Regions from separate parts of the Pectobacterium parmentieri genome, predicted to be linked through region 3. Evidence: predicted binding sites of a transcription regulator. Region 3 holds the regulator's gene; each other region holds the start of a gene.
The links. Region 3 encodes PurR, which represses purine synthesis genes. Its sites were predicted from a motif close to CANGCAAACGTTTGCNTG; they were not measured.
Positions count from the first base shown of each region.

Region 1 (10,617 bases), 1.3 Mb from region 3:
CTGGTGCATCTGGTGTATGATGTGCGCCGAGACGATGCGCTGTTACGCCATGTTGCGCATCAGGAAGGCGAGTTCGATCGCCTGCGTAAACATTATCAGGAACGACGCGAATGGTCGTCACTCCATGTCATCTGTGCCGATGCTGAGAGCGCAGATTGTCTGAACGCGCTGGGATTCACCGCGTCGGTGCGGGGCACACGCTAGCGGCGCTCCTCTTGCGACGGTGTTGCGCGAGTATGATCCTTTTTTATTCAGGAACTGACAAACGATGTCGCTATCGTCTGTCGGTTTCCTCCATTATTTGTGTTTCATTCAAAATTTGGGAGAGAACCAAATGTCTGACGGCTGGAATATCGCTCTGCTGGGCGCAACGGGCGCAGTAGGCACGGCGTTACTGGAATTATTGCAGGAACGCGAATTCCCAGTGGGTGAACTGTATCCGCTGGCCAGCGAACGTAGCGCGGGTGAAACCATACGTTTTAACGGCAAATCCTGTCTGGTCACGGATGTGGCTGATTTTGACTGGTCACAGGCGCAGTTGGCGTTTTTTGTCGCCGGGCAAGATGCCAGCGCTCGCTATGCCGAAGCAGCAGGGGATGCGGGTTGTCTGGTTATCGACAGCAGCGGCCTGTTTGCGCTGGAGCCGGATGTGCCGCTAGTGGTGCCTGGCGTGAATACGCATACGCTGGCGGATTACCGTAACCGCAATATTGTTGCGGTGGCGGATAGCCTGACCAGCCAACTGCTGACGGCGATTAAACCGTTGACCGATGCTGCTGGGCTTTCGCGTCTGCATGTCGTCAATATGCTGTCAGTTTCCGCACACGGTAAAGCGGCGATAGACGATCTGGCTGGGCAAAGTGCCCGCTTGCTGAATGGTATTCCGCCCGAAGCAGGGTTGTTCCCGAAACAATTGGCGTTCAATCTGTTGCCCTTACTGCCGGATGACGCGGGCAGCGTGCGTGAAGAACGCAGCCTGGTCGATCAGGTGCGTAAAGTCTTGCAGGATGAAGGCCTACCCGTTTCAGTGACCTGCATTCAATCCCCTGTGTTCTATGGTCACGCTCAGGTTGTTCATCTTGAATCGCTGCGTCCGCTGTCTGCGGAAGAGGCGCGTGACGAGCTGCTCAATGCCGGAAATATTGAAGTCAGCGATGAGCAGGATTACCCGACGCAGGTGGGTGATGCTTCCGGCAATGGCCAACTGAGCGTCGGCTGTCTGCGTAATGATTACGGTATTCCTGAGCTGCTGCAATTCTGGTCCGTTGCCGATAACGCTCGCTTTGGCGGCGCGCTGATGGCAGTGGCAACGGCAGAATGTCTGGTGCAGGAGTATCTTGGGTAATGTCGGAAACCACTCAGGCGGCGGCTATTCAAGCCACCGCCGTTGCGGAAAACGAACGTGCTTCGCTGAAAATTGCGCTAGGCATTGAGTATGACGGTAGCCAGTATTATGGCTGGCAGCGTCAGAATGATGTCGCTAGCGTACAGGCCTGTCTTGAAAAGGCGCTGAGCAAAGTCGCGGATGAACCGATAGAAGTGTTTTGTGCCGGAAGAACCGATGCCGGGGTTCACGGCACTGGGCAGGTCGTGCATTTCACCACGCAGGCGATCAGAAAAGATGCCGCCTGGACGATGGGCGTGAATGCGAATTTACCGCCGGACATTGCCGTGCGCTGGGTGAAAACGGTAGATGAAGATTTCCATGCACGCTTTAGCGCAACAGCACGTCGCTACCGTTATGTTATCTATAATCACCGCTATCGCCCTGCGGTGCTCTCGCACGGTATGACGCATTTTTATCATCCGCTAGATGTGGAACGGATGGAACGCGCCGGACAGTGTCTGCTGGGGGAAAATGATTTCACCTCTTTTCGTGCGGTTCAGTGCCAGTCGCGCACGCCGTGGCGCAATGTAAATCATTTAAAGGTTACACGTCACGGTGACTATATCGTGGTAGATATTAAGGCCAATGCATTCGTCCACCATATGGTGCGCAACATCGTTGGTAGCCTGATGGACGTCGGGTGTGGCAATCGTCCCGAGTCGTGGATTGCAGAACTGCTGGTAGCCAAAGATCGTACGCTGGCAGGCGCAACGGCCCGAGCAGAAGGGCTGTACTTGGTGGCGGTAGATTACCCGACGCGCTTTGCTTTGCCGCAGCCTACGATGGGGCCGCTCTTTTTAGCAGATTGATGTTTTTGCTGTAACGAGTGCGTTTTTTGCGCATTGCATGCTGCCGGATGGCTATAAATCAAAAAGCCGTGTGCGATGCGTGATAAGGACGATACGAGTTAGCGTGCTATACGCAAGGCAACACGGATGGTGCGGCTGCCTTGCGTATATCGACCGCGTGCGTTTGGTATACATTCTTGGGAGAAGATGTTGTGGTGGAGTTCATACAGTTTATTATTGATTTTATTCTGCACATTGACGTCCACCTGGCGGAACTGGTGGCGCAATATGGTGTCTGGGTTTATGCCATTTTGTTCCTGATCCTGTTCTGTGAGACAGGGCTGGTGGTGACACCGTTTTTACCGGGGGACTCGCTGCTGTTTGTCGCAGGGGCGTTGGCGGCGCTGCCGTCGAACGATCTGAATGTGCATACGATGGTTTTTTTAATGATTGCCGCCGCGATTACCGGCGATGCAGTGAACTACACGATTGGACGACTGTTCGGAGAGAAGTTGTTCAGCAACCCGAACTCAAAGATTTTTCGCCGCAGCTATCTGGATAAAACGCATGCGTTTTACACACGTCACGGTGGCAAGACGATAATTCTGGCACGCTTTGTCCCGATTGTGAGAACATTTGCGCCGTTTGTCGCCGGGATGGGGCATATGAGCTATCGGCATTTTGCCGCCTATAATGTTATTGGTGCATTGCTGTGGGTACTGTCGTTCACCTATGCGGGCTACCTGTTTGGCGATTTGCCGGTCGTGCAGGAAAATCTGAAATTACTGATTGTCGCGATTATTTTTCTGTCTATCCTGCCGGGGATTATTGAAATCGCCCGTCACCGTAGAGCAGCTTCGCGTGGCAACGTGAAATAAGTGAAGTATTTTAACATCCGGTTTGACCAGTTTTTTATCCACAGTCCCGGAGCGTTATGGTTTAATGGGCAGCATTTATGGTCTGTTCTCGGGAACACCCTTGGTGCCGATGCCTTTGTACCGCGATTGTCGTGCGTCTCAGGCATTTTTTCATTGGCAATGTTGTCAGGGAATAACATGAACAGCGGACTGGCATTTGCCAGGTTCAAGCAGAAAGGTTATCAATGAGCTGGATTGAACGAATTCTTAACAAAAGCAATATCACACCGACCCGTAAAGCAAACATCCCTGAAGGGGTCTGGACAAAATGTGATAGCTGCGGTCAGGTTCTTTATCGCGCTGAGTTGGAACGCAATCTGGGGGTCTGCCCGAAGTGCGATCACCATATGCGTCTTTCCGCGCGTGCCCGTCTACAGGCTTTTCTGGATAAAGAAAACACTGTCGAGCTGGGAAGCGAACTGGAGCCGAAGGATGTCCTGAAATTTCGGGATTCCAAAAAATATAAAGATCGTCTGGTTTCTGCGCAGAAACAATCCGATGAGAAAGACGCGCTGGTTGTCATGAAAGGTACGCTTTACGGCATGCCGGTTGTGGTCGCGTCGTTTGAGTTCGCTTTCATGGGCGGTTCAATGGCGTCCGTCGTCGGGGCGCGATTTGTGCGTGCCGTTGAGCAGTCACTGGAAGATGGTTGCCCGCTGGTGTGCTTCTCCGCCAGTGGCGGGGCGCGTATGCAGGAAGCGCTGATGTCGCTGATGCAAATGGCGAAAACCAGTGCGGCATTGGCGAAAATGCGTGAGCGCGGCTTGCCTTATATTTCCGTACTGACCGATCCAACCATGGGCGGCGTTTCTGCGAGTCTGGCGATGCTGGGCGATCTGAACATTGCTGAACCGAAAGCGTTGATTGGTTTTGCTGGCCCACGCGTTATCGAACAAACCGTGCGTGAAAAACTGCCGCCGGGCTTCCAGCGTAGTGAATTCCTGATTGAGAAAGGGGCGATTGATATGATCGTTCGTCGTCCGGAAATGCGCTACAAGCTGGCCACTATTCTTGCCAAACTGACGAATCACCCAGAACCGGGCAACGATGACGTGGAAATCCGCAGCGATGCGCCGTCTGAATCATCACAGGATGACGCATAATTGACATGATGGGCTGGGCGTGTGGCATTCGACCACGTCGTTCTCGACTGCGTTGTAATGTGCACGCTCTGCCTGCAATGAACCGTAAGCCAGTGAACGGGACTCATGGATACTCTTCAAATACCTCAAGCCACGTCACCTTTGGTTACGTGGCTTCATTATCTTGAACATCTGCACGCTCAGGCCATTGATTTAGGTCTGGAACGCGTTAAGCAGGTTGCTGAACATCTTCAACTGCTACAGCCTGCTGCCACGGTTTTCACCGTCGCGGGGACGAACGGCAAAGGAACCACCTGCTGTACGCTGGAATCTATTCTGTTGGCCGCAGGCCTGCGGGTTGGCGTGTACAGTTCACCTCATCTTGTTCGCTATACCGAGCGGGTGCGTATTCAAGGCAACGAATTGCCTGAAGCGCAGCATACTCAAGCGTTTGCGGATATCGAAGCAGGAAGGGGGGCGGTATCGCTCACCTATTTTGAATTCGGTACGCTGTCGGCGCTGCAACTCTTCAAACAAGCGAATCTGGATGTCGTCATTCTGGAAGTGGGATTAGGCGGGCGTCTGGATGCCACCAATATTGTGGATGCGGATGTCTCTGTGGTCACCAGCATTGCGATCGACCATACCGACTGGCTCGGTAATGATCGGGAGAGCATCGGTCGTGAGAAAGCTGGGATATTCCGACAGGATAGACCCGCAGTCGTTGGTGAGCCGGATATGCCAGGAACCATTGCCGATGTTGCTGCTGAGAAAGGCGCACACCTGCGTCGGCGCGGTCGAGACTGGGAATTTTCAGTTCAGCGTGAGACGTGGAGTTGGCAGGATAAACAGCGTGAATTGTCGCGTTTACCCTTACCCAATGTTCCGCTGCCGAACGCCGCTACGGCATTGGCTGCACTGCACTATTCTTCACTGAATGTGAGCGAAGAGGCGATTCGTCAAGGCTTACAGCGTGCGGCATTACCGGGCCGTTTTCAGGTCGTGCAGCAATCACCGTTGTTGATTCTTGATGTTGCACATAACCCTCATGCGGCGGCGTATCTGGCAAATCGTTTGGCTACGTTGCCAAAAACCGGAAAAATACGTGCGGTGGTCGGTATGCTGGCGGATAAAGATATCGCGGGTACGCTGGCCTACTTAACGCCGTTGGTGGATGAGTGGTATTGCGCGCCATTGGAAGGGCCGCGTGGCGCAACGGCGCAGCAGATTGCCGAGCATCTGACGTGCAGCCAGTCGTTCCCCAATGTTGTTACTGCCTGGCAGCAGGCGATGTCTGAAGCGACAGAACAGGATATCGTCATTGTGTGTGGATCTTTTCATACGGTAGCGCATGTGATGGAAGCGCTGGATGAGGAGAAGGCGAATGGCGAGTAAATTTCAGAATCGATTGGTTGGCACGGTCATTCTGGTCGCGCTGGGCGTGATCGTCTTACCTGGCCTATTGGATGGTAAGAAAAAGCACTACGAAGATGAGTTTGCCTCGATTCCGCTGATCCCGAAACCGGGCGACAGCAATGAGATGGAATCGCTGCCTGCGCTGAACCCGTCGTTGCCGAGCCAGCCACCGGAAGGGGCGGGAGCGGCGATGCAGAACAGCCCGGAAGCCGAAACGCCGGAAGCTAAATTACCTGAATCCAAGGCACCTGAAACGTCCACGCCACCATCGTCGCCTCGCTCAGGCACGAATACGCCAGCCATGACGGCACCGCCAGTGGTGGTTGAGCGTCCACCAATTCAGACGCCAACGCCTGTGACGCCGAAGCCTCAGCCAAAACCTGAGCCCAAGCCAGAAGTGAAACCGAAGCCTGAACCTAAACCAGAGCCGAAACCGGAAGTGAAGCCTGAAACGCAACCGACGCAGCAAGCGCCTGTCGGACAGGCCTATATTGTGCAGCTTGGTGCGCTGAAAAATGCGGATAAGGTGAACGAGATTGTCGCTAAGCTGCGTCTCTCTGGCTATCGCGCGTATACCGTACCGTCAACGCCGGTTTCAGGACAAATTACGCGGATTTATGTCGGGCCGGATGCCTCGAAGCAAAAGCTGGAATCTTCTCTGAGCGAACTGCAACAGTTGAGTGGGTTAAGCGGGCAGGTGCGAGCGCATTCGGTTCGCTGAGACCGATAGATAATAGAATCAGGTGTAAAGAATTGTTGGTTTTTTCGCCTGATTATCTATCGATGAAATCGGCGGAAATACGCTACGCAAACGTTTTCTTTTTCTGTTAGAATGCGCCGCGAACAGGATGACGTAGCGGCTTATCGGTAGCATCGTTCATTATTAGGATAGTTCATGGTTTGGGTTGATTACGTCATTATTGGCATCATCGGATTTTCGGCTCTGGTTAGCCTGATCCGGGGGTTTGTTCGTGAAGCGCTGTCGTTAGTAACCTGGGGATGTGCTTTTTTTGTTGCCAGTCATTACTACGCGTATCTCGCGGTTTACTTCACCCGTTTTGATGATGAGCTGGTGCGTAACGGCATTGCGATTGCCATTCTGTTTATTGCAACGTTGATTGTGGGAGCTATCGTCAACTATGTGATTAGTTCACTGGTTGAACGTACCGGATTATCCGGCACCGATCGCGTTCTGGGCATCTGTTTTGGTGCGCTGCGCGGGGTGCTGATCGTTTCCGCACTGCTATTCTTTCTGGATACGTTCACCGGTTTTTCACAAAGTGATGACTGGAAGCAGTCCCAGTTAATCCCGCAGTTCAGTTATATTATCAGGTGGTTTTTTGACTACCTGCAAAGCACGTCAAGTTTCTTGCCGCAGCATTTATCGCTGCGGTAGCGCTGATGAGGAAAAGACACCATGTGCGGTATTGTCGGTATCGCCGGTTTTACACCGGTCAACCAGTCGATTTATGACGCGTTAACGGTGTTGCAACACCGTGGGCAGGACGCTGCGGGTATTGTAACCATCGATGCCTTTAATTGTTTTCGCCTGCGTAAGGCCAATGGCCTGGTGAAAGATGTGTTTGAGGCGCGGCACATGCAACGCTTACAGGGAAACATGGGGCTTGGACATGTGCGTTATCCGACGGCGGGCAGTTCCAGCGCTTCGGAAGCACAGCCTTTCTATGTTAACTCTCCGTTCGGCATCACGCTGGCTCATAACGGTAACCTGACGAACGCCCACGAACTGCGTAAAAAGCTGTTCGAGCAGGAGCGTCGTCACGTTAACACCACGTCTGATTCTGAAATTCTGCTGAATATTTTTGCCAGAGAGTTGGATCGTTTCCAACATTACCCGCTGGAAGCCGATAATATTTTTGCGGCTGTTGCTGCAACGCACCAGCAAATTCGCGGTGCCTATGCCTGTGTTGGCATGATTATCGGTCATGGCATGGTGGCGTTCCGCGATCCTAACGGTATTCGTCCGCTGGTTATCGGTAAACGTGACCTGGAAGATGGCCGCAGTGAATACATGGTAGCGTCAGAAAGTGTTGCGCTGGATACGCTGGGCTTTGAGTTTTTACGCGATGTTGCGCCGGGAGAAGCGATCTACATTACGGAAAAAGGACAACTGTTTACCCGCCAGTGCGCAGAAAATCCAAAGAGCAACCCGTGCCTGTTCGAATATGTGTACTTCGCTCGCCCAGACTCTTTCATCGATAAAATTTCGGTCTACAGCGCACGCGTTCGCATGGGTCAGAAGCTCGGTGAAAAGATTGCGCGCCAGTGGGAAGATCTCGATATTGATGTTGTGATCCCTATCCCTGAAACCTCGTGTGATATTGCGTTGGAAATCGCGCGCATTATTAACAAACCGTATCGTCAGGGATTCGTGAAGAACCGCTATGTTGGCCGCACCTTTATCATGCCGGGGCAGCAGGCGCGTAAGAAATCTGTACGTCGTAAGCTGAATGCTAACCGTGCCGAGTTCCGTGATAAAAACGTGCTGCTGGTGGATGACTCCATCGTGCGCGGTACAACGTCGGAACAGATTGTGGAAATGGCGCGTGAAGCGGGAGCCAAACGTGTTTATCTGGCCTCTGCGGCACCGGAAATTCGTTTCCCTAACGTGTACGGCATCGACATGCCGAGCGTTAATGAACTGATTGCTCATGGTCGCGAAGTGGATGAGATCTGTAAGATTATTGGTGCCGATGAACTGATATTCCAGGATCTCGAGGATCTGATCGACGCAGCGCGTGAAGACAACCCAGATATTGTTCAGTTTGAATGTTCAGTGTTCAACGGAATTTACGTGACCAAGGACGTCGATCAAGGCTATCTGGATTATCTGGAAGTTCTGCGTAACGACGACGCCAAGGCGTTGCGTAGTCAGAATGAAGTCGAAGATTTGGAACTGCACAACGAAGGCTAACGGCTAGCTTCACGTAAGGCTTTAGTGAAGGGGGAGGGCGCGAAAGTGTCTTCCCCCTTCTTGTATATAGAAAACAGGTTGTCTATAAAAACACCGTTCCGGTGCTTGTCCTTGCTTATCGACAATCAATACGGCAAAGTTTGCGCAGATGATTTTTCCGCGTTTCTGCTGACGCGGCTAGCCAGAGGCAGCAAGAATGAAACGACTCATTATAGGGATTTCCGGTGCCAGCGGTGTTATTTACGGCATCCGACTGTTACAGGTGTTACAGACGCTGGAAGGCATCGAAACCCACCTGATCATGAGTCAGGCGGCTCGTCAGACGCTGGCGTTAGAAACAGATTTTAGCCTGCGTGATGTACAAGCGTTAGCTGATGTGGTGCATGACACGCGTGACATTGCTGCCAGTGTCTCTTCGGGGTCGTTTAAAACGGCGGGGATGGTGATTTTACCCTGTTCGATAAAAACCCTCTCTGGGATTGTGCACAGCTACAGCGACAATTTATTGACCCGCGCAGCCGATGTGGTGCTGAAGGAGCGTCGTCGTCTGGTGTTGGGTGTGCGTGAAACGCCGCTGCATCTAGGACATTTGCGACTGATGACCACGGCCGCTGAGCTGGGTGCGATAATCATGCCGCCGGTTCCCGCGTTTTATCATCGCCCAGAAAGTGTGCAGGATATTGTCGATCAGACAGTGAATCGCATTCTGGACCAGTTTGATATCGACCTGCCGAAAGATCTCTTTACCCGCTGGCAGGGCGCGTCGTAGCAGGATAAACGGCAATACGTATTATTTTCTTTTTTGGGGTAGCCAAGCTTTGCTGCCCTTTTTTTGTGCGCTTTTACTGTGTTGCACTAATTTTGTGCACCAAAGCACTAAAATGGTGCGTTTCCGTTTCTGTGTTCGCGCCAATGTTATCTATTCTTATTGTTATGCGCCAAAAAAAATTATAAAAAATATTTTTAAATCAAATGGTTAATCATTATTTACTGTGTGCTTTACGCATGGGACTTTTATGACTCCCTACGTTCATTGTGGCATGAAAACTGCTTATGAAAACGGTAATAGTCGGCGTAGAAAACAAATAGCACTCATATCGTTCATATTTAAAGCAATAAATCGATATATCGTTCCGACATTGACGACACATGACATCAATCACTCATGATAAGGGTAGCAATATGAAGAAACTGATCAAAGTTTTGCCGTTGGCACTCATTCTGGCTGCGGGCAGCGCGATGGCGGATATTCCTAAGAATATTAAAATCGGCACCGATCCTACCTATGCGCCTTTTGAATCCAAAAATGCCAGCGGTGAACTGGTCGGGTTTGATATCGATCTGGCGAAAGAGTTGTGCAAGCGTATTGAAGCTAACTGTACGTTTGTAGAAAGTGACTTTGATGCGCTAATTCCCTCCCTGAAAGCTAAAAAAATTGATGCCATCATCTCTTCTCTGTCCATTACCGAAAAACGCCAGCAGGAAATTGCCTTCACCGAGAAGTTGTATGCGGCTAACTCTCGTCTGATTGCGAAGAAAGGGGCGAATATTGAGCCAACGTTGGCTTCACTGGGCGGCAAGCGTGTTGGTGTATTGCAGGCGTCAACGCAGGAAGCTTTTGCCAATGCGAACTGGCAGCCAAAAGGTGTTGAGGTTGTCGCTTATCAAAATCAGGATCTGATTTACGCAGATTTGGCCGCAGGTCGCGTCGATGCTGCTTTCCAGGATGAAGTAGCGGCAAGTGAAGGTTTTCTGAAACTCGATATGGGTAAAGACTACGCGTTTGCTGGCCCGGCAGTAAAAGATGACAAGTTCTTCGGTGTCGGTACCGGCATGGGTCTGCGTAAAGCGGATACTGAGCTGAAAGCGGCACTGGATAAAGCCTTTGAAGCGATGCGTAAAGACGGCACTTACGATACTTTCGCGAAAAAATACTTCGATTTTGACGTCTACGGCGGCTAATTTCGTCACCCCTATTCACATTTCGTTATCACGGTAAATTGTGAAGCGGATTCGCAGGATAATACGACACGGGAACGTTCCTCCCGTGTCGGGTTTCTGATCGATAACGCACCGTGCCATTAATCGCTAT
Region 1 covers NZ_CP015749.1:2,516,188-2,526,804, reverse strand. The annotation lists gene pdxB (4-phosphoerythronate dehydrogenase PdxB) at 1-204, shown strand, start outside; gene A8F97_RS11455 (aspartate-semialdehyde dehydrogenase) at 335-1,345, shown strand; gene truA (tRNA pseudouridine(38-40) synthase TruA) at 1,345-2,196, shown strand; gene A8F97_RS11445 (DedA family protein) at 2,391-3,053, shown strand; gene accD (acetyl-CoA carboxylase, carboxyltransferase subunit beta) at 3,278-4,195, shown strand; gene folC (bifunctional tetrahydrofolate synthase/dihydrofolate synthase) at 4,301-5,569, shown strand; gene dedD (cell division protein DedD) at 5,559-6,311, shown strand; gene cvpA (colicin V production protein) at 6,486-6,986, shown strand; gene purF (amidophosphoribosyltransferase) at 7,008-8,525, shown strand; gene A8F97_RS11410 (UbiX family flavin prenyltransferase) at 8,722-9,294, shown strand; gene A8F97_RS11405 (lysine/arginine/ornithine ABC transporter substrate-binding protein) at 9,708-10,487, shown strand.
Region 1: a site for PurR is predicted at 6,395-6,412, ahead of cvpA (colicin V production protein). Genes of this name have one in related genera too.

Region 2 (10,617 bases), 2.1 Mb from region 3:
TGGTTTCGCTGAAATATCTCACCTATGTGATGCGTGCCGATAACGCAGGCGAAGGTGGGATTCTCACCCTCATGTCGTTAGCCGGGCGCAATACCTCCGATCGCATGACGTCCGTGCTGGTCATTATGGGGTTGATCGGCGGCAGCTTCTTCTATGGGGAAGTCGTCATCACGCCAGCCATCTCGGTGATGTCGGCGATGGAAGGGCTGGAAATCGCCGCGCCGTCGATGGACAGTTATATCGTCCCGCTCTCGATTGTCGTTCTGACATTACTGTTTATCATTCAAAAACACGGTACTGGCAGCGTCGGTAAGCTGTTTGCACCCGTGATGCTGATTTGGTTTTTGACGCTCGGCGTACTGGGTGCGCGCAGCATTATCGCTAGCCCGGAAGTCTTGCAGGCGTTGAATCCGATGTATGCCGTTCGCTTCTTTATCGAATACAAAGCGGTGTCGTTCTTTGCGCTGGGCGCGGTGGTGTTGGCGATTACCGGTGTCGAGGCGCTGTATGCCGATATGGGCCACTTCGGTAAATTCCCGATTCGTCTGGCGTGGTTTACGGTAGTGCTGCCGTCGTTGGTATTAAATTACTTCGGGCAGGGTGCGCTGCTGTTAAAAGACCCGGAAGCCATCAAAAACCCGTTCTTTCTGTTGGCGCCAGATTGGGCATTAATACCACTGATGATACTGGCGACTCTGGCGACGATTATTGCCTCACAGGCAGTGATTTCAGGCGTTTTCTCCCTGACGCGTCAGGCAGTGCGGCTGGGTTATTTGCCGCCGATGCGTATCGTACACACGTCAGATATGGAATCCGGTCAGATTTATATTCCTGCCATTAACTGGATGCTTTATATCGCGGTCGTCATCGTGATTGTTAGCTTTGAGCATTCGAGCAGCCTGGCTGCGGCTTACGGTATTGCGGTAACGGGCACGATGGTGATTACCAGCATTCTGTTCTGTACGGTCGCGGTGAAGAACTGGCTTTGGAATCGCTATCTGGCATGGGTTTTGTTGGCGGGTTTGCTGATGATTGACCTGCCAATGTTTTTGGCAAACGTGGTCAAGATCTTGTCCGGCGGTTGGCTGCCGCTGGCGCTGGGCATGGTGATGTTTATTATCATGACGACATGGAAAAGTGAGCGTTTCAGGTTACTGCGTCGGTTGCATGAGCATGGTAACTCGCTGGATGCCATGATTGCCTCGCTGGAGAAATCGCCACCGACACGGGTTCCTGGTACGGCAGTGTATTTCTCGCGTGCGACTCGTGTGATCCCGTTCGCGTTGCTGCATAACCTCAAACACAACAAAATCCTGCACGAACGGGTGGTGCTGTTGACCATGCGAACGGAAGATGCTCCTTATGTGCTGAATGCCCGCCGCGTGACGGTTGAACAGCTTTCTCCAACATTTTGGCGCGTGATCGCCAGCTATGGCTGGCGTGAAACGCCGGATGTAGAAGAGGTCTTTCAGCGCTGTTGGCAGGATGGGTTAACCTGCCAGATGATGGAAACATCTTTCTTTATGTCCAATGAATCGCTGATTATCGGTGAGCGTCCATGGTATCTGCGCTTGCGCGGTAAGCTGTTCATGATGCTCAGCCGCAATGCGCTACGGGCGGCGGATCAGTTTGAAATACCGCCAAACAGACTGATCGAGCTAGGGATACAGGTCGAGATTTAAGTGATCTCTCTGTACTCGCTATCACTAACACGTATGCAGCGACTCGTTGTTGGTTATTAGGGAAACACGGGGATGAGGTTCCCGCAGGGATACCTCGCCCCGTGGTCGACCGTATATCTCGATCTTATCCCAACACCTTAACGTAACATCCTACAGCTTCTACCAATTCACCGACACAATCAGCCCGCCTCCGGGCTGGTTGGTGAAAGCAACCCGCATGTGATGCAGCGCGGCGATATTGTTCACGATGGAAATTCCCAGACCGCTGCCAGATTTTTCCTGCCCTGGTGGGCGATAAAAACGCTCGCCGATTCTTGCCAGCGCTTCATCGCTGATGCCCGGCCCGTTATCGGCTACTTTAAAGCCGCGTCCTGTCAGCGTCAGACTGACCGTTCCCCCTGCATTGCTGTAGCGAATGGCGTTATCTAACAGATTGCGCACCAGCAGGGTCAGCAGCAGTGGATGACCTTGCCGAATAACTGGGGTATCCGGTAAATCCAGCGTCAGTTCAATATCTGCGGTTTGTGCCGTGTGGTAATGCGCGATGGCGGCCTGTTGCAGTAATTCATTGAACTGAACGGGCTGCATTCCCTCGGGATGTGATTCTGCATCCAGCCGCGACAGCGTCAGGAGTTGATCTACCAGCCGGGTGGCGCGATCGATACCTTTATCCAGATTCATTAATGCATGGCGACGCATGGCCTCATCGTCATGCGCTAGCTGAGCGACTTCGGTTTGAACTTTCAGGGCCGCCAGCGGGCTACGCAATTCATGAGCCGCATCAGAGGTAAAACGGCGTTCGCGAAGCAACATATCGCTGATGCGGGAAAACAGGAGGTTCAGCGCGTTGACCAGTGGGCGGACTTCTTGTGGGATATGCTGTGTCGCCAGCGATGTGCTGTCGTCGGGGGAGCGCTGCTGAAGTTCGGCGGTAATGCGTTTTAGCGGCGAGAGTTCACGTGTCACCAGCCAGAACAGCAGTGCCAGCATGATCGGCAGGGCGAACAGCCAGGGCATCAGGTTGGTTTTCACAATATCTAGTGTCATATCCTGACGGTATTCCCATTCCTGACCCACTGCAATCACGTAACGATTATCCTCTGTCGTCAGCCAGACGATACGCCATGCGTCGTTATCATCGCGCAGTTTGCCGTCGGTGAAGCCGTTGCGTGTAGCGTCAAAAATGAAATCTTTGCCGTTTTCACCATCGTTCAACACCATTTTTCCATCGTGGGTAAAAATGGCGAAAGCCAGCGCATCATCATCCTGTTTACCTCGGTTTTTATGTACCAGGCTTTTGGTCTTGGGCAGAGATGCTGGCTGGATTCGCAATTCATCGGGATTCATGGTGGCCAGACGTTTGGCAAACAGCATTTGCTGGGTATCAAATAGTTCATTGATGTTATGGCGCGTTTGAGACCACGCAAGCAGACTGGCTACACCCCAGCACATTACTGTCAGCAGCGTAAAACCCGCAACCAGGCGTAAACGCAGGCTGAGTCGGTTCATGGTGCGTCCCCCAGAATATAGCCAATGCCATGCACGGTACGGATAAACCCGCTGCCCAGCTTTTTGCGCAGGTGGTGGATATGTACTTCGACCGCATTGCTGGAGACATCATCGTCCCACCCATAGAGCTTTTCTTCTAACTGCGCACGGGTGAGTACACGGTTTGGATTGAGCAAAAACAGTTCCAGCAGCGCCAGTTCGCGGGATTTTAGTATCAACGGCTCGCAGTTAAGCGTGACGCTCCGCGAGCCCGGTTCAAGGGAAACCGAACCGTGCGTTAATTCAGGTTGGAGCTGACCGTGACGGCGGCGAATCAGTGCCTGTAGACGAGCGGCAACTTCCGTCAGTGCAAAGGGCTTACATAAATAATCATCGGCACCCTGTTGCAACCCTTCCACGCGCTGTTCCAGCGCATCACGGGCGGTCAGAATCAGTACCGGTTCGTCATGTCCAGCCTGACGCCACTGGCGTAGGATATCCATCCCATCCATACCCGGCAGGCTGAGATCGAGCACCACTGCATCATAAGGTGCGGCCTTCAATGCGGCGGCACCCGCTTTACCTTCCGTAAACCAGTCAATAGTAAAGCCCAGTTTGGTCAACCCAGCTTTTAGGCCATCACCGATCAGGCGATCGTCTTCGATTAACAATATTCTCATGGCCGCCTCGCAGGGAATGTGTCGCTGTCGCATTTACGCCGTTCCCGGTTTTATACGAAATCGTTGGGCGGCGTGTACAGGAAAAATCGCTGAAATCGGGCGATTTCAGCAATATAAAAAAATAAAAATGCAAAGGATGACTCCTTAAGATTCTGTTAAGAACGGTTTGTTTTAATCCTTCTCGAAAACCGATTACTCCCGCAGGCTAACTGCGAAACGACAGGCAAAATAAGGAAGGAATACGATGAAAAAAGCAGCGGCGTTATTCGCCATTACCGCTCTGGTTTCTGCCCCCGTATTTGCTGCACAAAGCGGCGGTGGTTTCGTCAACCCGGAAACGCCTGCGGTTGGCACACATAAAGGGGGATTCCTCGATCCACAGAATTCCCTCACGACGGTAGCTAAGGCTAAAGATCTGCGTGATGACAGTTGGGTTACGCTGAGTGGCAATATTGAAAAACGGATTGGTGATGAGAACTATCTGTTCCGCGACTCGACGGGAACAATAGAAGTTGAAATCGACCATAAGCGTTGGAATGGCCAGATGGTTTCACCCACGGATAAAGTGGAAATTCAGGGTGAGTTGGATAAAGATTTCAATTCCGTCGAGCTGGATGTGAAGCAGATTCGTAAACTCTAAGGCGTTATTCTCAATTATCAAGTGGCGGGCGATTGCCTGCCCTTTCTCTATTTACCAACCACTATCTCCGTCATTTTTCACGTTGGCTACATTGATTCACCCAGGTAATCGACGTGATTAAGCTCACCAAGACACCTTTCTTTGCCATCTTCCTGAAACCTGAGTTATCTAGGTTAGATAACCACATTCTGTTGTCTTTATTTTTTGTTAGCGAAACGTTTCGATGGTGATCACATTTTTTTTATTTCTTCGTTGCCTTTCTCTCTTCTTTTTCTAGAATATTATCAGCGAAACGTTTCGCTGGTGGGGTGAGAAGATGAAAAAAGCAGCACTATTGAATTCAGATATTTCTTCCGTGATTGCTCGACTGGGGCACACCGATAGTCTTGTTATTGGTGATGCTGGTTTACCGATTCCAGAAACGACGACCCGTATCGATCTGGCGTTGACGCACAATGTGCCAACGTTTTTGCAGGTGGTTAATGTTGTCACCAGTGAAATGCAGGTCGAGGCCGCTATTCTGGCGGAAGAGATGATTGAAAAGAACCCCGCGGTCCATGACGCATTACTCGATCAATTGAAGCAACTTGAACAACATCAGGGAAACTCAATTGCATTGCACTATGTCAGCCATGAAGAATTTAAAACCCAAAGCGGTAAAAGCCGGGCCATCATTCGCAGCGGAGAGTGCTCTCCGTATGCCAATGTCATCCTTTGTGCTGGCGTAACGTTCTGAGGTATCAATGCAACCTTTACTGCAACTGCAAGGCATCACGAAATCGTTTCCGGGCGTTAAAGCGCTTTCCGGTGCGGCACTCAATGTCTACCCGGGAAAAGTGATGGCGCTGGTGGGCGAGAACGGTGCGGGCAAGTCCACCATGATGAAAGTCCTGACCGGGATCTACCGTAAAGATGCCGGCAGCATCCATTTTCTGGGGCAAGAGGTGGATTTCAACGGGCCGAAAGCGTCTCAGGAAGCAGGTATCGGTATTATCCATCAGGAACTTAACCTGATCCCCCAACTGACGATTGCCGAGAATATCTTCCTCGGTCGTGAATTTACCAACCGTTTCGGTCGTATCGACTGGAACAAGATGTATGCGGAAGCGGATAAACTGCTGAAGCGCCTTAATTTGCGCTACGACAGTCGCCGTATGGTGGGGGATTTATCGATTGGCGATCAGCAAATGGTGGAAATTGCCAAAGTGCTGAGCTTTGAATCGAAAGTCATCATCATGGACGAACCCACCGATGCCCTGACGGATACTGAAACCGCGTCGTTATTCAGTGTGATCAAAGAGCTGCAATCTCAGGGATGTGGCATCGTCTATATTTCCCACCGTTTGAAAGAAATCTTCGAAATCTGCAATGACATTACCGTTTTCCGTGATGGTCAGTTTATCGGCGAGCGTCCGGTAAGCGACTTACAGGAAGACACGCTGATTGAAATGATGGTGGGACGCAAGCTGGAAGATCAGTACCCACGCTCGAATAAAGCGCCGGGAGACGTTCGCCTTAAGGTGCAGAACCTGTCTGGGCCTGGTGTCGACAGCGTCAACTTTACGGTGCGAAAAGGTGAAATACTGGGGGTCGCAGGGCTGATGGGCGCGGGCCGTACTGAACTGATGAAGATTCTCTACGGTGCATTGCCGCGCACTAGCGGCAATGTGACGCTTGATGGCCGCGACGTGGTAACGCGTAAACCGCAGGATGGTTTGGCGAACGGCATCGTTTACATTTCTGAAGATCGCAAGCGAGATGGTCTGGTGCTGGGCATGTCGGTAAAAGAAAACATGTCGTTAACTGCGCTGCGCTATTTCAGCCATGCTGGCGGTCGTCTCAAACACGCCGAAGAACAGTTGGCGGTCGCCGACTTTATTCGCCTGTTCAACGTTAAAACGCCTTCTATGGCGCAGCCTATCGGCCTGCTTTCCGGCGGTAATCAGCAAAAAGTGGCGATTGCCCGTGGCCTGATGACGCGCCCGAATGTCTTGATCCTTGATGAGCCGACGCGTGGCGTTGACGTGGGAGCGAAGAAAGAAATTTATCAGTTAATTAATCAATTCAAAGAAGAAGGGTTGAGCATCATATTGGTGTCATCCGAAATGCCCGAAGTCTTGGGAATGAGCGATCGCATCATTGTGATGCATGAAGGGCGCTTAAGCGGTGATTTCCCGATTGAGCAAGCAACCCAGGAAGCACTGATGGCTGCGGCCGTTGGTAAGCAATACGGCGCAAAGCAGGAGTAAGTCAGACATGAGTTCTCAATCTATCGCGGCAAAACGCTGGTTTAGCAAAGAGTGGTTACTGGAGCAGAAATCGCTGATCGCGCTCCTGATCCTGATTGCGGTTGTTTCCGCCATGAGCCCTAACTTTTTCACCCTGAATAACCTGTTCAATATTCTCCAGCAGACATCGGTGAACGCCATTATGGCCGTCGGTATGACGCTGGTGATCCTGACCTCGGGAATCGATTTGTCGGTAGGTTCACTGCTGGCGCTGACGGGTGCTGTAGCGGCTTCCATCGTTGGGCTTGAAGTGAATGCGCTGGTGGCCGTATTTGGCGCACTAGCATTGGGTGCGCTGATTGGTGCAGGCACGGGTGTCATTGTTTCCAAAGGCAAAGTGCAGGCATTTATCGCTACGCTGGTCATGATGCTGTTACTGCGCGGTGTAACGATGGTTTATACCAACGGTAGCCCGGTGAATACCGGTTTTTCCGATGTGGCAGATGCTTTTGGCTGGTTTGGTATCGGTCGCCCGTTGGGTATTCCGACGCCAATCTGGATCATGGCTATCGTCTTCGCTGCGACGTGGTACATGCTGCACCATACGCGTCTGGGGCGCTATATCTATGCGCTTGGCGGTAATGAATCCGCAACCCGCTTATCCGGTATCAGCGTTGATAAAATCAAGATTATTGTCTATTCCCTGTGTGGGCTGTTGTCTGCCCTGGCGGGAATTATCGAAGTTGCACGTTTGTCCTCTGCACAGCCTACCGCGGGTACAGGGTATGAACTGGATGCCATCGCGGCGGTGGTATTGGGCGGCACCAGTCTGGCAGGAGGCAAGGGGCGTATTGTTGGCACGTTGATCGGCGCACTTATCCTTGGTTTCCTCAACAACGGACTGAATTTATTAGGTGTTTCTTCTTACTACCAAATGATCGTCAAAGCCGTCGTCATTTTGCTGGCGGTTCTGGTAGATAACAAAAGCAGTAAATAACCTTCATTCACACAGGAATTGAGTTATGAATATGAAAAAGCTGGCTACTCTGGTTTCCGCTGTTGCGCTGAGCGCGACTGTCAGTGCTAATGCCTTGGCCAAAGATACGGTTGCTCTGGTGGTTTCTACGCTGAATAACCCGTTCTTTGTTTCCATGAAAGAGGGGGCACAGAAAGAAGCCGATAAACTGGGTTATGAGTTGATTGTGCTGGATTCCCAGAATAACCCTGCGAAAGAATTGGCTAACGTTCAGGATTTAACGGTTCGTGGCACCAAAGTTTTGCTGATCAACCCGACTGACTCTGATGCGGTAGGCAATGCAATCAAAATGGCCAATCAGGCCAAGATCCCGGTTATTACGCTGGACCGTGTCGCTAGCAGCGGTGAAGTCGTCAGTCACGTTGCTTCTGATAACGCTTTCGGCGGTAAAGTTGCCGGTGATTTCATTGCCAAAAAATTGGGCGAAGGTGCCAAAGTGATTCAGTTGGAAGGGATTGCAGGAACCTCTGCTGCGCGTGAGCGAGGGGCGGGTTTCATGAAATCTGCTGAGAAAAATAAATTCGCTATGCTGGCAAGCCAACCGGCTGACTTCGATCGTACTAAAGGGCTGAACGTGATGCAGAACCTGCTGACCGCACACCCTGACGTTCAGGCGGTATTTGCACAGAATGATGAAATGGCGTTAGGCGCACTGCGTGCACTACAAACCGCAGGCAAAACCGATGTGCTGGTTGTGGGCTTTGACGGTACTCAAGACGGCGTGAAAGCCGTTGAGTCAGGCAAGCTGGCTGCTACGGTGGCTCAGCGTCCAGACCAGATCGGCGTAATCGGTATCGAAACGGCTGCGAAAGTGCTGAAAGGCGAAAAAACGCAGGCCATCATTCCGGTTGACCTGAAGTTGGTAGCAAAATAATTAAAAAGATACCCTAAATAATTCGAGTTGCATGACAAAACGTTAAGCGTTTTGAACAGCGCTAGCGCTGGCCCGAAGGGTGAGGCTCAAAACTGAGCCGAGTATTACCAACGCACAAGCAACTTGAAGTATGACGGGTATAAAGCAGGGCTCGCGCCACCCGTTTGTGGTGGCGCATTATTAACGTAGCGGGATTCGACATAATGAAAACGGGTAAGCTGGTGGTGCTGGGCAGTATTAATGCTGACCATATTCTCAATCTTGAGCAATTTCCCCGCCCGGGCGAAACGGTGATCGGTGAACAATATAGTGTCGCTTTCGGCGGAAAAGGGGCTAACCAAGCGGTTGCCGCTGGCCGAAGCGGTGCGGATATTGCTTTTATTGCCAGCGTTGGAAACGATGATATTGGTGCTCGCATTTGTCAGCAGCTATCCAAGGATAACATTGATGTTTCCGCCGTTGAGGCTATCTCTGGGGAAACAACGGGCGTTGCGCTGATTTTTGTTAACGCTGACGCTGAGAACATGATTGCCATTAACGCAGGCGCGAATGCTGCTGTGACACCAGATTATCTTCACCGTCATCAGCAACACATCATTGATGCTTCTGCGTTGCTGATGCAGCTTGAGTCGCCGTTGGAAACGGTTATCGCCGCAGCCAAATTGGCGCATGAACACCAAACAAAGGTGATTCTTAACCCTGCCCCTGCTCGTGAACTGCCTGATGAACTGTTATCACTGGTCGATATGATCACGCCGAATGAAACCGAAGCGCAGTTCTTGACGGGAATTACCGTTGAGACGGAAGAGGATGCCGCTCGCGCAGCACAGATTCTTCATGACAAAGGCATTGAAACGGTTCTGATTACATTGGGTAGCCGTGGCGTATGGTTGAGTGAACGTGGTCAAGGGCAGCGTATTCCGGGGTATCGTGTAAAAGCCGTGGATACTATTGCTGCCGGAGACACCTTTAATGGTGCGTTGGTTACCGCGTTGTTGGAAAATCGGCCAATGTCTTCAGCGGTGAAGTTCGCTCATGCGGCGGCAGCGATTGCGGTAACTCGCCGAGGCGCTCAACCCTCTGTCCCATGGCGCGAAGAGATCGACGCATTTTTGCAAGCTCAGGAGTGATCTTTGGCTACCATGAAAGATGTCGCCCGTCTGGCGGGCGTTTCTACTTCTACTGTATCTCACGTCATTAATAACAATCGGTTTGTCAGCGATACCATTCGCGAAAAGGTGACGAAGGCCGTTGAGGATCTCAACTATGCGCCGTCTGCGCTAGCCAGAAGTCTGAAAATAAACCAGACCCGCACCATCGGCATGTTGCTCACGGCCAGTAGTAACCCGTTTTATGCTGAAGTCGTGCGTGGCGTTGAACGCTGTTGTTATGAGCGGGGCTATAGCCTGATTCTGTGCAACACCGAAGGCGATCGCGACAGAATGAGTCATAGCCTTGAAACGCTGCTGCAAAAGCGGGTCGACGGTGTATTGCTGATGTGCACTGAAAGCCATCGCCCCCTGCCTGAAATGATGAGCCGCTATCCTTCTGTTCCTATGGTCATGATGGATTGGGCACCTTTTGAAGGTGTTATCGATGTTATTAAAGATAACTCTTTGCTTGGCGGAGAGATTGCCACCAATCACCTCATTTCTCGCGGGTATAAAAAGATAGCCTGCATTGCGGGTCCGAAAGATAAGACGACAGCCTATAACCGACTGGAGGGCTATCGACAGGCGATGCAACTCGCTGGGCTATCCATTCCCACTGATTATGAAATTTTTGGTGATTTTGAATTTGAAACGGGCTATCGCGCGATGCAACAGTTATTAGCGCTGGAAGATAAACCCGAAGCGGTATTCACCAGTAACGATGCAATGGCTGTTGGTGTTTACCACGCGCTTTATCAGGCTGGGCTTTCAATTCCTCAAGACATGGCAGTTATTGGTTACGATGATATTGAACTGGCCCGCTATATGTCTCCGCCTC
Region 2 covers NZ_CP015749.1:4,145,650-4,156,266, forward strand. The annotation lists gene kup (low affinity potassium transporter Kup) at 1-1,682, shown strand, start outside; gene qseC (quorum sensing histidine kinase QseC) at 1,842-3,191, opposite strand; gene qseB (quorum sensing response regulator transcription factor QseB) at 3,188-3,850, opposite strand; gene A8F97_RS18805 (YgiW/YdeI family stress tolerance OB fold protein) at 4,095-4,490, shown strand; gene rbsD (D-ribose pyranase) at 4,807-5,226, shown strand; gene rbsA (ribose ABC transporter ATP-binding protein RbsA) at 5,234-6,739, shown strand; gene rbsC (ribose ABC transporter permease) at 6,747-7,715, shown strand; gene rbsB (ribose ABC transporter substrate-binding protein RbsB) at 7,741-8,628, shown strand; gene rbsK (ribokinase) at 8,832-9,758, shown strand; gene rbsR (ribose operon transcriptional repressor RbsR) at 9,762-10,617, shown strand, end outside.
Region 2: a site for PurR is predicted at 4,776-4,793, ahead of rbsD (D-ribose pyranase). Genes of this name have one in related genera too.

Region 3 (10,617 bases):
GGCACCAGATGCCCCAAATGCAAGCTGTCAGCGGTAGGATCAAAACCGCAATACAGTGCAATTGGCCCTTGCGCCAGCCGCTCTGCTAACGCTTCCTCATCCGTCACCTGGGCAATCAAGCCCCGCTCTTGCAATTGTTTAATCAGGTTACTACTCGCCATCGATAACTCCATTTTTATAAAAACAGGCCATTACGCTCCCTTTGGGTTTACGCACAGAGCCGTGAGAAATGCGCAGCATACCTGTCTGCTACCGCATGATAATTTCGCTGCTGCATTGCCTTACGCAACAGACCACGCACGCCATATCACCGGGCAATATCCAGCTAACGCGAAACTTCATAGAATAAAGTGCCGATGGTAGGAGCGCCAGCGTTTAACACGGATATTTCGTGATTAAGGCGCTAAACGATCAATCTGCCAGCTCTCTCCCTGTCGCTGGTAGAAAAATCGGTCATGCAAGCGGTGTTCACCGCCCTGCCAGAATTCGACAGAATCGATGACGACGCGGAAGCCCCCCCAAAAACTCGGTAAAGGGACGTCACCACTTTGGAACTTTTGCTTCAATTCCAAAAATTTGCTTTCCAACACGCCGCGCGCCGAAATCCGGCTCGACTGTTTTGATACCCACGCACCAATCTGGCTGTCTTTCGGACGGCTATGGAAATATTTCAACACCTCAAGCGTCGGCAATTTCTCTACGCGCCCCAACACCATCACCTGCCGTTCCAGCATATGCCAAGGGAACAGCAGGCTGATACGTGGGTTGTTTTCCAAATGATGCGCTTTGCGGCTGCCCATGTTGGTGTAAAACACCATGCCTTTCTCATCATAGTGTTTAAGCAAAACGATACGCTGATAGGGTTGCCCGTGTTCATCAACGGTCGCGACAGACATCGCAGTAGGATCGGCCAGTTTCGCCTCACACGCCTGTTTCAGCCAGCGTTCAAATAAATCCAGCGGGTTAGCAGGGAGATCGCCACGGCGCAGTCCGCCTCGCGTGTATTCGCGGCGGATGTCAGCGATATCGTTGAGGTGAAGAAGCGGAGTAGCGTCAGAGGGGGAGCGTTCCTGTGTCATAATATCCTGCTATCGCAATGTCGGGCCAGAAGCGGGCGAAAACCTCATTCTGCTCCCGTACCCGAAAAATCGCAATCAGCAGTGGCACCACTAACGTTCTGTGTCAGTTACATCGGTGACAACATGCAATCGTCCACGATAACGCGTTCACCTCGTTGGATAAATGCACGATCGCCTTTGCTCCAGAACGTATAGGTGTCATTGCTGTACCTGACGCCAGAAGCGGACACCACCTGAGGAAGCGCTAAACGTTCGCCATCCAGCAGAAAACTCACCTGCGCAGGCTTTTCGCCACCCGGCTGTAGCGTGACAGTTAGCGGCATAGTGCCACATTGATAATGCAGCGTTTCCACTGTCTGTTTATGACCAAAATAGCTACATCCGCTCAGCAGAATCAGCGCGGTTCCCGTCAGCAATTGTTTCATTTTTCCTCCTGTCATTCTTGTCAATGGCGACCGTTGACGCTGCCGCTCATTGAAGTTTAACAAGAGGATAAGCACGAACCTCTCGGTAAAATCTGATTAATCCACATTGCTCGGATAAATCGCGCCTAACACCGTTTCCTGACTCGCCCCCGTGACGGACGGCAGATTGCCCGACAATCCCGATAGCGTTCGCGACGCCAGCCAGGCAAATGCCAGCGCCTCCATATCATCGCCACTCACGCCATATTCATCCGTACTGCTGACTTCGATACCCGACAATAGGGCCGAGAGGCGCATCATAATGAGCGGGTTACGCGCACCGCCACCACAGACTAATAAACGCTCACATCCACCAACCAGTAGCACCTGCTCAGCAATGCTCATGGCCGTCAGTTCAACCAGCGTCGCCTGAACATCTTGCGGCGCAATCGGTGGCAGGCCAGCCAGCATTCTTTCCAACCAGCCCAGATTGAAATACTCACGTCCGGTGCTTTTCGGTGCCCGTAACGCAAAATAAGGATCGGCCAACATCCGACGTAGCAATAGCGGATTCACCTGACCGCTCATCGCCCATACGGCGTCTTTATCATACGGTTGTGCGCAGTGCCGCCAGATCCAGGCATCCAGTAGCATATTCCCCGGTCCGGTATCGTAACCCCGCACGGGCGCACCCGGCACCAGCAGTGACAGATTGGCGATCCCTCCGATATTGAGCACGATACGACGCTCGACAGGATGCAGTAACAGCGCATGATGGAATGATGGCACCAGTGGAGCTCCTTGCCCACCATAAGCCAAATCGCGGCGACGAAAATCGCCCACGGTCGTGATACCCGTTAATGCAGCGACACGGTTATTATCGCCTATCTGCAACGTACACGGTGCGTCGCTGGTAGGTTCATGCCAGACCGTCTGCCCATGGCAGCCAATCGCGGTAATATCCTGCGCCCCCAGCCCTGTCTCTTTAAGCAACGTCAGTACCGCTTCGGCAAACAAAATCCCCAAGCGCGTATCCAACTGGCCCAGCGCCGACAGCGTCACTGCCTGCCCCTGACACATCCCCAGGATAGCCATTTTGATATCCTGGGGTATCGGGTGACAGTAGCTGGCCTGCTGAGCAACCGTATGTTCGTCAATCGCGGCTAGCACAACATCAACACCATCAAGACTGGTGCCGGACATCACGCCAATATATCTGCCTGATCTCATTATATAGCCTTTTCCCCTGTGGGATTAAAAAGAGAACACCGATAACAACCGTTACGTTAAGAATAAAAATAGCACGTTAACACGCTGAATTATTAAATTTTTTGCGTTTTTGCCATACGGATTAGGTTTTAACCAAAAGTGGGGTTTTGATAATATTTGCTACAAAAAAAGTCGAATGTTGTGCTATTTACTCCTCTGTTTAGACGCAATTTAAGCGCACTCTTATATTCTGAAAAAAAGAGTAAAAAGAGTGGCATGCTACTCTGAGCCAGACCATAATTTATGGGTATAACACTGCGTCGGCCGAGGCTGAGCCAGCCCGACATATTCGCTATTAAGGAGTTTTTATTATGATGAAGCGTTTGCTTGTGGTTACCCTTGCGGGTATCACGCTCGCTGGTTGTGCTAATACCAGTACGCTTTCCGGTGATGTGTACAGCGCATCCGAAGCTAAACAGGTGCAGACCGTTACTTACGGCACCATCGTTTCTATGCGTCCGGTTCAGATTCAGGCGGGGGAAGATTCTAACGTTATCGGCGCGCTGGGCGGTGCTGTACTGGGTGGTTTCCTGGGTAATACTATCGGCGGTGGTTCCGGTCGTAGTCTGGCGACAGCGGCGGGTGCCGTAGCGGGTGGGGTTGCGGGTCAAAGCGCGACAGGTGCGCTGAACCGTACACAGGGCGTAGAGCTGGAAATCCGTCGTGATGACGGCAGTACCATTATGGTGGTACAGAAACAGGGCGATACGAAATTCAGCGCAGGCCAACGTGTTGCCATGGCCAGCAATGGCCGCAGCATCACTGTCTCGCCACGCTAACGTTGTGTGACGATCGCCGCTTTTTGCGGCGATCGTCACAACGAATAAACAATTCCCGGAATAAATAACCAATAATTGGTATCAGTAATATTACCGGGATTTTATTCTCCCTCTGCGTAACCCAAATTTAGTTACACTTGATTTTCATGTAATGCCAATATATTTTTCTCAAGACGCGCAACCAACAGCGCTAATTCATCAACCTGTTCCGGCGTAATTCCAAATAACACCTCACTTCGTGTATGACTAATTACACCATTGACTGCCTGTATTATTGGTTCTGCTGATTCGGTCAGCATAATACGTTTTGCCCGACGATCGTGAGCACAAACGTGGCGAGTGATTAACCCCTTCTCCTCAAGTTGATCCAATGTTCGGACTAATGAGGGTTGCTCAATACCGATTGCTTTAGCCAATTGAATCTGCGACTGGCCGGGGGGTAAGTGGTATATGTTATGCAACGTGACCCAATGCGTCTGAGTCAGTTCAAGTGGTTTTAATCGGTGATCGACCAGTGCACGCCACACGCGCACCAGACGAGCTAAATCAGATCCTAATGGCAATTCCATCACCTCTCCTTATTGTTAGCACGCTAAGTTATATCCCTGGATTGCAATCAACTCTGATTTATAAGAATAAAAAAACGATATTATTATCGTAAAAATAGAACCTTCACGGAAAGCGATTCTATCAAATAAACGCCTTTTAAAAATGATCTTAGGCTTATTTTATTCAATCGAACGCGCCTGCGTTGCTTAAACAAAATTTCACGTAAATAGATCATCTAAGACAATATGGCTTAAAACAACGATGGCTGATGGGACTCTGCTGGTGTATCGGTTTTTTCTGAACGCTGTGACCGTTTCATTCTTTGCCGACACAAACGCAGCACATCCTGTTTCTGCGCATCACTCATTTGGCTCCAACTAAAGCGTTCGTTACGGCTGCGAAAGCAACCGCGACAATATCCGCTGTCATCCGCCTGACAAATACCACGGCACGGATTAGGGACAACAAAGAGTTCAAGTTGCTCTGGCACACTACCTCCCGCGACAACTCTATTTATTGAAGCCCTGTTCTTTACTGCTGGCAAGCCCAAACGGACCGTCACAATGAAAATAATTAGATAAGCATTGTAATCACTGACGATTTTTTTATACGCAAGGTAGCCTAAAATTCCCCTACAGCGCAATTAACCCCTCCGGTTAGTACGTTTTAACACAAACCTCACCATCGTGTCGCATTTTTAGCATCATCCCAACAGCTTGGACTCACCAGAGCCACAACGCTATACTTCCCTTTTGTTGCACTTTTTTAACGAGGGCATTATGCGTTTACTTCATACCATGCTGCGTGTTGGCGATTTACAACGTTCTATTGATTTCTATACCCAGATTCTGGGAATGCGTGTACTACGCACCAGCGAAAATACCGAATACAAATACACACTGGCTTTCGTCGGTTATACCGAAGAGAGCGAAGGTGCCGTTATCGAACTGACCTACAACTGGGGCGTCGACAGCTATGATTTAGGCAACGCCTATGGTCATATCGCGTTGGGCGTTGACGATGTTGCCGCAACCTGTGAGCGTATCCGTAAAGCAGGTGGCAATGTGACGCGTGAAGCTGGCCCAGTCAAAGGCGGTACTACCGTTATCGCATTCATCGAAGATCCAGACGGTTATAAAATCGAATTGATCGAGAACGCCCACGCCGGTAACGGCATCGGTCACTAATATCCCGTATTCTACAGGTGCTGCATCGGCACCTGTTCTCCTCCTTCGATTCCTCCTGTCTTCTGCTATTTCCACCGTTTGAAAGCCAACGGGCATGCTGCATCTCCGGTCAAAATTTGCAATAATGCGCGCTGCGTTTTGCTGACAATTAAGAGACAAATGGCTGATAAAAGTGATCTGAACGCCCTGAGCGGCCGTTTTCGTGGGTTTTACCCGGTAGTGATTGATGTTGAAACCGCTGGGTTTAATGCGAAAACCGATGCCTTGCTGGAAGTCGCGGCGGTAACATTAAAAATGGATCAAGACGGTTGGTTACAGCCAGATGAAACCCTACATTTTCATGTTGAGCCATTCGAAGGTGCGATTCTAGAGCCTGCAGCGCTGGCGTTTAACGGTATTGATCCCACCAATCCGCTACGCGGCGCGGTGAGCGAATACGATGCGCTGCACGAAATTTTCAAAGTTGTGCGTAAAGGGATTAAAGATCAGGGCTGTAACCGCGCGATTATCGTGGCGCATAATGCCACGTTCGATCACAGTTTTATGGCAGCGGCAGCGGATCGTTGTAGCCTGAAACGTAACCCGTTCCACCCTTTCGCCACGTTCGATACCGCCGCGCTCAGCGGGCTGGTTCTGGGCCAGACGGTTCTGGCTAAAGCCTGTATTACCGCCGGCATTGCGTTTGATTCCAGCCAGGCGCACTCCGCGCTGTATGACACCAACCAGACCGCATTATTATTCTGTGAGTTGGTTAATCGCTGGAAACGTCTGGGTGGGTGGCCACTTGCGCTGGAAGAAAACGCTGCCGAAGACGCGTCAACCGAAGACTGAGAAAACGCGAAAATTAGTGGTAAAAAAACAACGGGTGCCATAAGGCACCCGCTGGAATATTCACGCTCACAACATAACAATACTTAGCATTGTTATTACATATGCTTAAAGCATTACTCTTGCTCGGCCTGCTGCGCTTTGTATTTATCAGCCGTTTCTTTGATCAGTTGTTGCAGTTCACCGCGCTGAAACATTTCAACCACGATATCACAACCGCCAACCAGCTCGCCGTCCACCCACAACTGTGGGAATGTCGGCCAGTTCGCGTATTTTGGCAGCTCAGCACGAATATCCGGGTTCTGTAAAATATCAACATAAGCAAAGCGTTCGCCACAAGAAGACAATGCCTGAACGGTCTGTGCAGAAAAACCGCAGCTTGGCAATTTTGGGGAACCTTTCATGTACAGCAGAATCGGGTTTTCAGCAATTTGGCGCTGAATTTTTTCAATTGTCGGTGTCGTCATCTTTTTGCTTCCTTAAATCTATAGGATGGCTAACGTCCAAAACGCTAGCCATGAGTCGCCGTCAGAGTGTTAAGACAGCGACATTGACTCAATGATATTGTACCGATGCCACTGGCTACAAAAAAACGCCATTTTTTGTAGGGTTATTTTTCTATCTCGATTATTCAGCATTGATGAAATCAACGCCAGAAAACGCTGATAAATCAAACGAAAAAATAACTATTAACGTTTTTTCACTATTCTGTATGAATAAAGCGACCGTGCCCACTTTTTTATGACGCCGTTTTCAGGAATACTGTGCGGATTGAGCGAGTTAAGGATTATGTTCGGTCACTTTTATTATGCGCTTATTTATTACTCTTTTTATATTATTTTTCAGCAACCTATCCCTGAACATCGTTCAGGCTGCGCCGCATACCCCGCATTCTGCACCGAAGAAAAGCACCGTTGAAGAAACGAATAAGAAAGGTCGTCAAACAAAGGGTAATGCTAAATCACCGACGCCAATCAAAAGCAAAAAACCAGAACCCATCGCAGTCAGCAATAAAACCAAATCTCGCACGGCGAACAAATCGACAGAAAAGGCATCATCACGGACGCAAGGCAACACACCTGCGCTAGTGAGAAAAAACCTTAAAAAGCTGAAATCTGGAGAAGATAAGCAAACAATCGCACAGACCAGAGTCAAAACCGGGTTGAAGAAGGCCACGCTCAAAGGGAAAGTGGATAAAGAGCCACCAACCACAGAAAAAGGGATGACGCTGAGTGCGGCACATAAAAAACGCTATCAGCACGCCAAAACGACAGCAATGAATAAGTTGATGAGCCAGATCGGTAAACCTTACCACTGGGGCGGTTCATCTCCTTTTACCGGATTCGACTGTAGCGGACTGGTCTATTACGCGTATAAAGATGTCGTTAAGATCCAAATCCCACGCACCGCAAACGAAATGTACCATCTGCGTGATGCCGCGCCGATTAAAAAGAGTGATCTGGAAAGTGGCGATCTGGTCTTCTTCCGCATCAATAATCGTGGTGCGGCCGATCACGTCGGGGTTTATCTGGGGGAAGGCAAATTTATCCAGTCACCGCGTACAGGTTCAGATATTCGTATCAGCAAGCTAAGTGAAGATTATTGGCAGGAGCACTATGTTGGAGCGCGTCGCGTAGTGACACCACAGACGATTCGTTAAGAGACGATTCGTCGAACAGAAGCGTATTCAGACACGTTTATTCGCCATAAACCTGTCTGAATACCTAACCCGCGCAAAAGCACTGAAGGATTAGTTCAACACCGCAATGAAACTAAACGCGATGATCACAGCCAACGAGCCGACGGTTGTCAGCAAAGACATCTTCAGATCTGTATCCATAAACCACTCCTTATTAGCAAACAAATTTCATCTGAAACTTCATCTGAAAAAAAAGACGCCCCCTTCACAGCCGAATCTGCTTAGGCAGTTAAGGCGACAAATAATAGGGTTATTATGATTCTTTCATAATTCTAGCGAAAAATCTCCGACGAATGCGTCACTAATAGTATAAATTAGCCCTTTCACTTTCATGATAAATCGGACACAATCCGCTGTTTATGAAAGCGCTGCGTATCAGTCGAAAAACGTCAAGCCAGATCCCTTCGGTATAACATTCGGCACTCTCCTTCTGAAATCCTGTTTTTTAGCTTAGAAGAAGAACTTTAAACGTAGGCAAACGATTAACAATATACTTACGTCTGTAACAGGTAAGTTCAGGAGTCATTTTTAGATGGCAACGATTAAAGATGTGGCAAAACGTGCTGGCGTTTCCACCACAACCGTATCGCACGTGATCAATAAAACACGTTTCGTCGCCGAAGAGACTAAGGCAGCCGTCAGGGCAGCAATCAAGGAATTGCACTATTCGCCCAGCGCCGTCGCCCGCAGCCTCAAAGTTAATCACACTAAATCTATCGGCTTGCTGGCCACATCCAGCGAAGCACCCTATTTCGCTGAGATCATTGAAGCAGTCGAAAACAGTTGTTATGCCAAAGGTTACACGCTGGTGCTGTGTAATTCTCATAACGACATCGGTAAACAGCGCGCTTATCTCTCGATGCTGGCGCAAAAACGCGTCGACGGCCTGCTGGTCATGTGTGCCGAATACCCGCCAGAACTCTTGGGCATGTTGGAAGATTATCGCAGCATTCCCATGGTCGTCATGGACTGGGGGCAGATGCACAGCGATTTCACCGATACCATCATCGATAACGCCTTTGAAGGCGGCTATATGGCGGGTCGCTATCTGATTGAACGCGGCCATCGGGATATCGGTGCCATCCCAGGGATACAAGAGCGCAACACGGGGAACGGGCGCTACCTTGGCTTTTTAAAAGCCCTGAAGGAAGCCGACATCACCGTGCGCGATGAATGGGTCGTGCGGGGCGATTTTGAACCGGAATCCGGTTATAAAGCCATGCATCAGATTCTCGCGCAAAAACAGCGACCCACCGCCGTATTCTGTGGTGGCGACATCATGGCGATGGGTGCCATTTGTGCGGCAGACGAATTGGGGTTACGTGTACCACAGGACATTTCGGTGATCGGTTATGACAATGTGCGTCACGCGCGTTTCTTTACACCGGCACTGACTACCATCCATCAGCCGAAAGAGCGTCTGGGCCAATCCGCCTTCTCTATGTTGCTGGATCGGATTACCAGCAAGCGCGAAGATGCACACGTCATTGAAGTGCATCCGACGCTGATTGAACGCCGCTCGGTTGCCGACGGCCCGTTCCGCGATTATCGCCGCTAACCTCGGCGATCCAACATAGACCGATTTTCTTAATTCCTGCCTGCTTCCCTTGTCAGCTTCAGCCAATTTTCTTGTACGTTGGCTGAAGCAGATTTAAACTGAAAACTGCGTTTCACTTTCACTGATAACACCCCAAATAGCGATAGCCGCACGTAAGTAAGCGGATACGCGTTTTTTGCCAATGGGCAGATAACCACCTGCTTATGTGCAAATGTCTTCTTCATTTTTCTCTGGTGACAGCCGATACATCGGCTGCGGTAAGTGCTGTCCAGGTATGTTTTTCCATACTTTCACACGTGAAAAATTTAGGAGACATCATGGGTACACCTTATGCAAAAGAACAGCGTAGCCATACCTCGCCCTGGTTCAACATCATGCAAGACAGGTTAGCCACGGCGGATATCGCCATTAACGGCCCCCGCCCTTTTGATATCTGCGTCAACCACCCTGATTTTTTTAAACGCGTCTTGCAAAAAGGTTCGCTGGGATTAGGTGAAAGCTATATGGACGGATGGTGGGAGTGTGAACGGCTGGATATCTTTTTCCATCTCGTCCTACGCGCCGGGCTAAAGAATACACTCCCCCGCCGTCTGCGCGATCTTATGAGGATCGCCGCCGCTCGCGTCACGAATTTACAATCCCACCGACGCGCCCGAGTGGTCGGCGAACGGCATTACGATTTGGGTAATGACCTTTTTGCCCTGATGCTGGATCCTTACATGCAATATTCCTGCGCTTACTGGAAACAAGCGCAAACGTTGGAATGCGCGCAGGAAGATAAGCTCACCCTGATTTGCGAAAAACTTCAGCTCAAGCCCGGCATGTCTCTGCTGGATATCGGCTGCGGCTGGGGCGGGCTTGCTGAGTTCGCGGCACGTCGCTACGGTGTTTCCGTGTATGGCATCACCATTTCCAGGGAACAGCAGACGCTGGCACAACAGCGCTGTCAGGGGCTGGATGTCATCATTGCGTTACAGGATTACCGCGATCTCGATCGGCAATTTGACCGCGCAGTATCGGTAGGCATGTTTGAGCATGTCGGGCCGCGCAACTATGACAACTACTTTAGCGTCGTGCGGCGTAATCTAAAGCCAGATGGGTTGTTCCTGTTACATACCATCGGGGGCAACAAAACGGCCTCTTATAGTAACGATCCCTGGATGCATAAATACATCTTCCCCCACGGCTGTATTCCATCCATCCAGCACATTGCGCAGGCAAGCGAGCCTTACATGGTGATGGAGGACTGGCACAACTTCGGCACC
Region 3 covers NZ_CP015749.1:1,198,415-1,209,031, reverse strand. The annotation lists gene tyrS (tyrosine--tRNA ligase) at 1-161, opposite strand, end outside; gene pdxH (pyridoxamine 5'-phosphate oxidase) at 396-1,079, opposite strand; gene A8F97_RS05375 (MliC family protein) at 1,187-1,504, opposite strand; gene anmK (anhydro-N-acetylmuramic acid kinase) at 1,601-2,713, opposite strand; gene A8F97_RS05365 (outer membrane lipoprotein) at 3,064-3,531, shown strand; gene slyA (transcriptional regulator SlyA) at 3,663-4,100, opposite strand; gene A8F97_RS22985 (DUF1289 domain-containing protein) at 4,331-4,570, opposite strand; gene gloA (lactoylglutathione lyase) at 4,860-5,267, shown strand; gene rnt (ribonuclease T) at 5,427-6,098, shown strand; gene A8F97_RS05345 (Grx4 family monothiol glutaredoxin) at 6,212-6,562, opposite strand; gene A8F97_RS05340 (C40 family peptidase) at 6,904-7,755, shown strand; gene cydH (cytochrome bd-I oxidase subunit CydH) at 7,846-7,935, opposite strand; gene purR (HTH-type transcriptional repressor PurR) at 8,327-9,352, shown strand; gene cfa (cyclopropane fatty acyl phospholipid synthase) at 9,670-10,617, shown strand, end outside.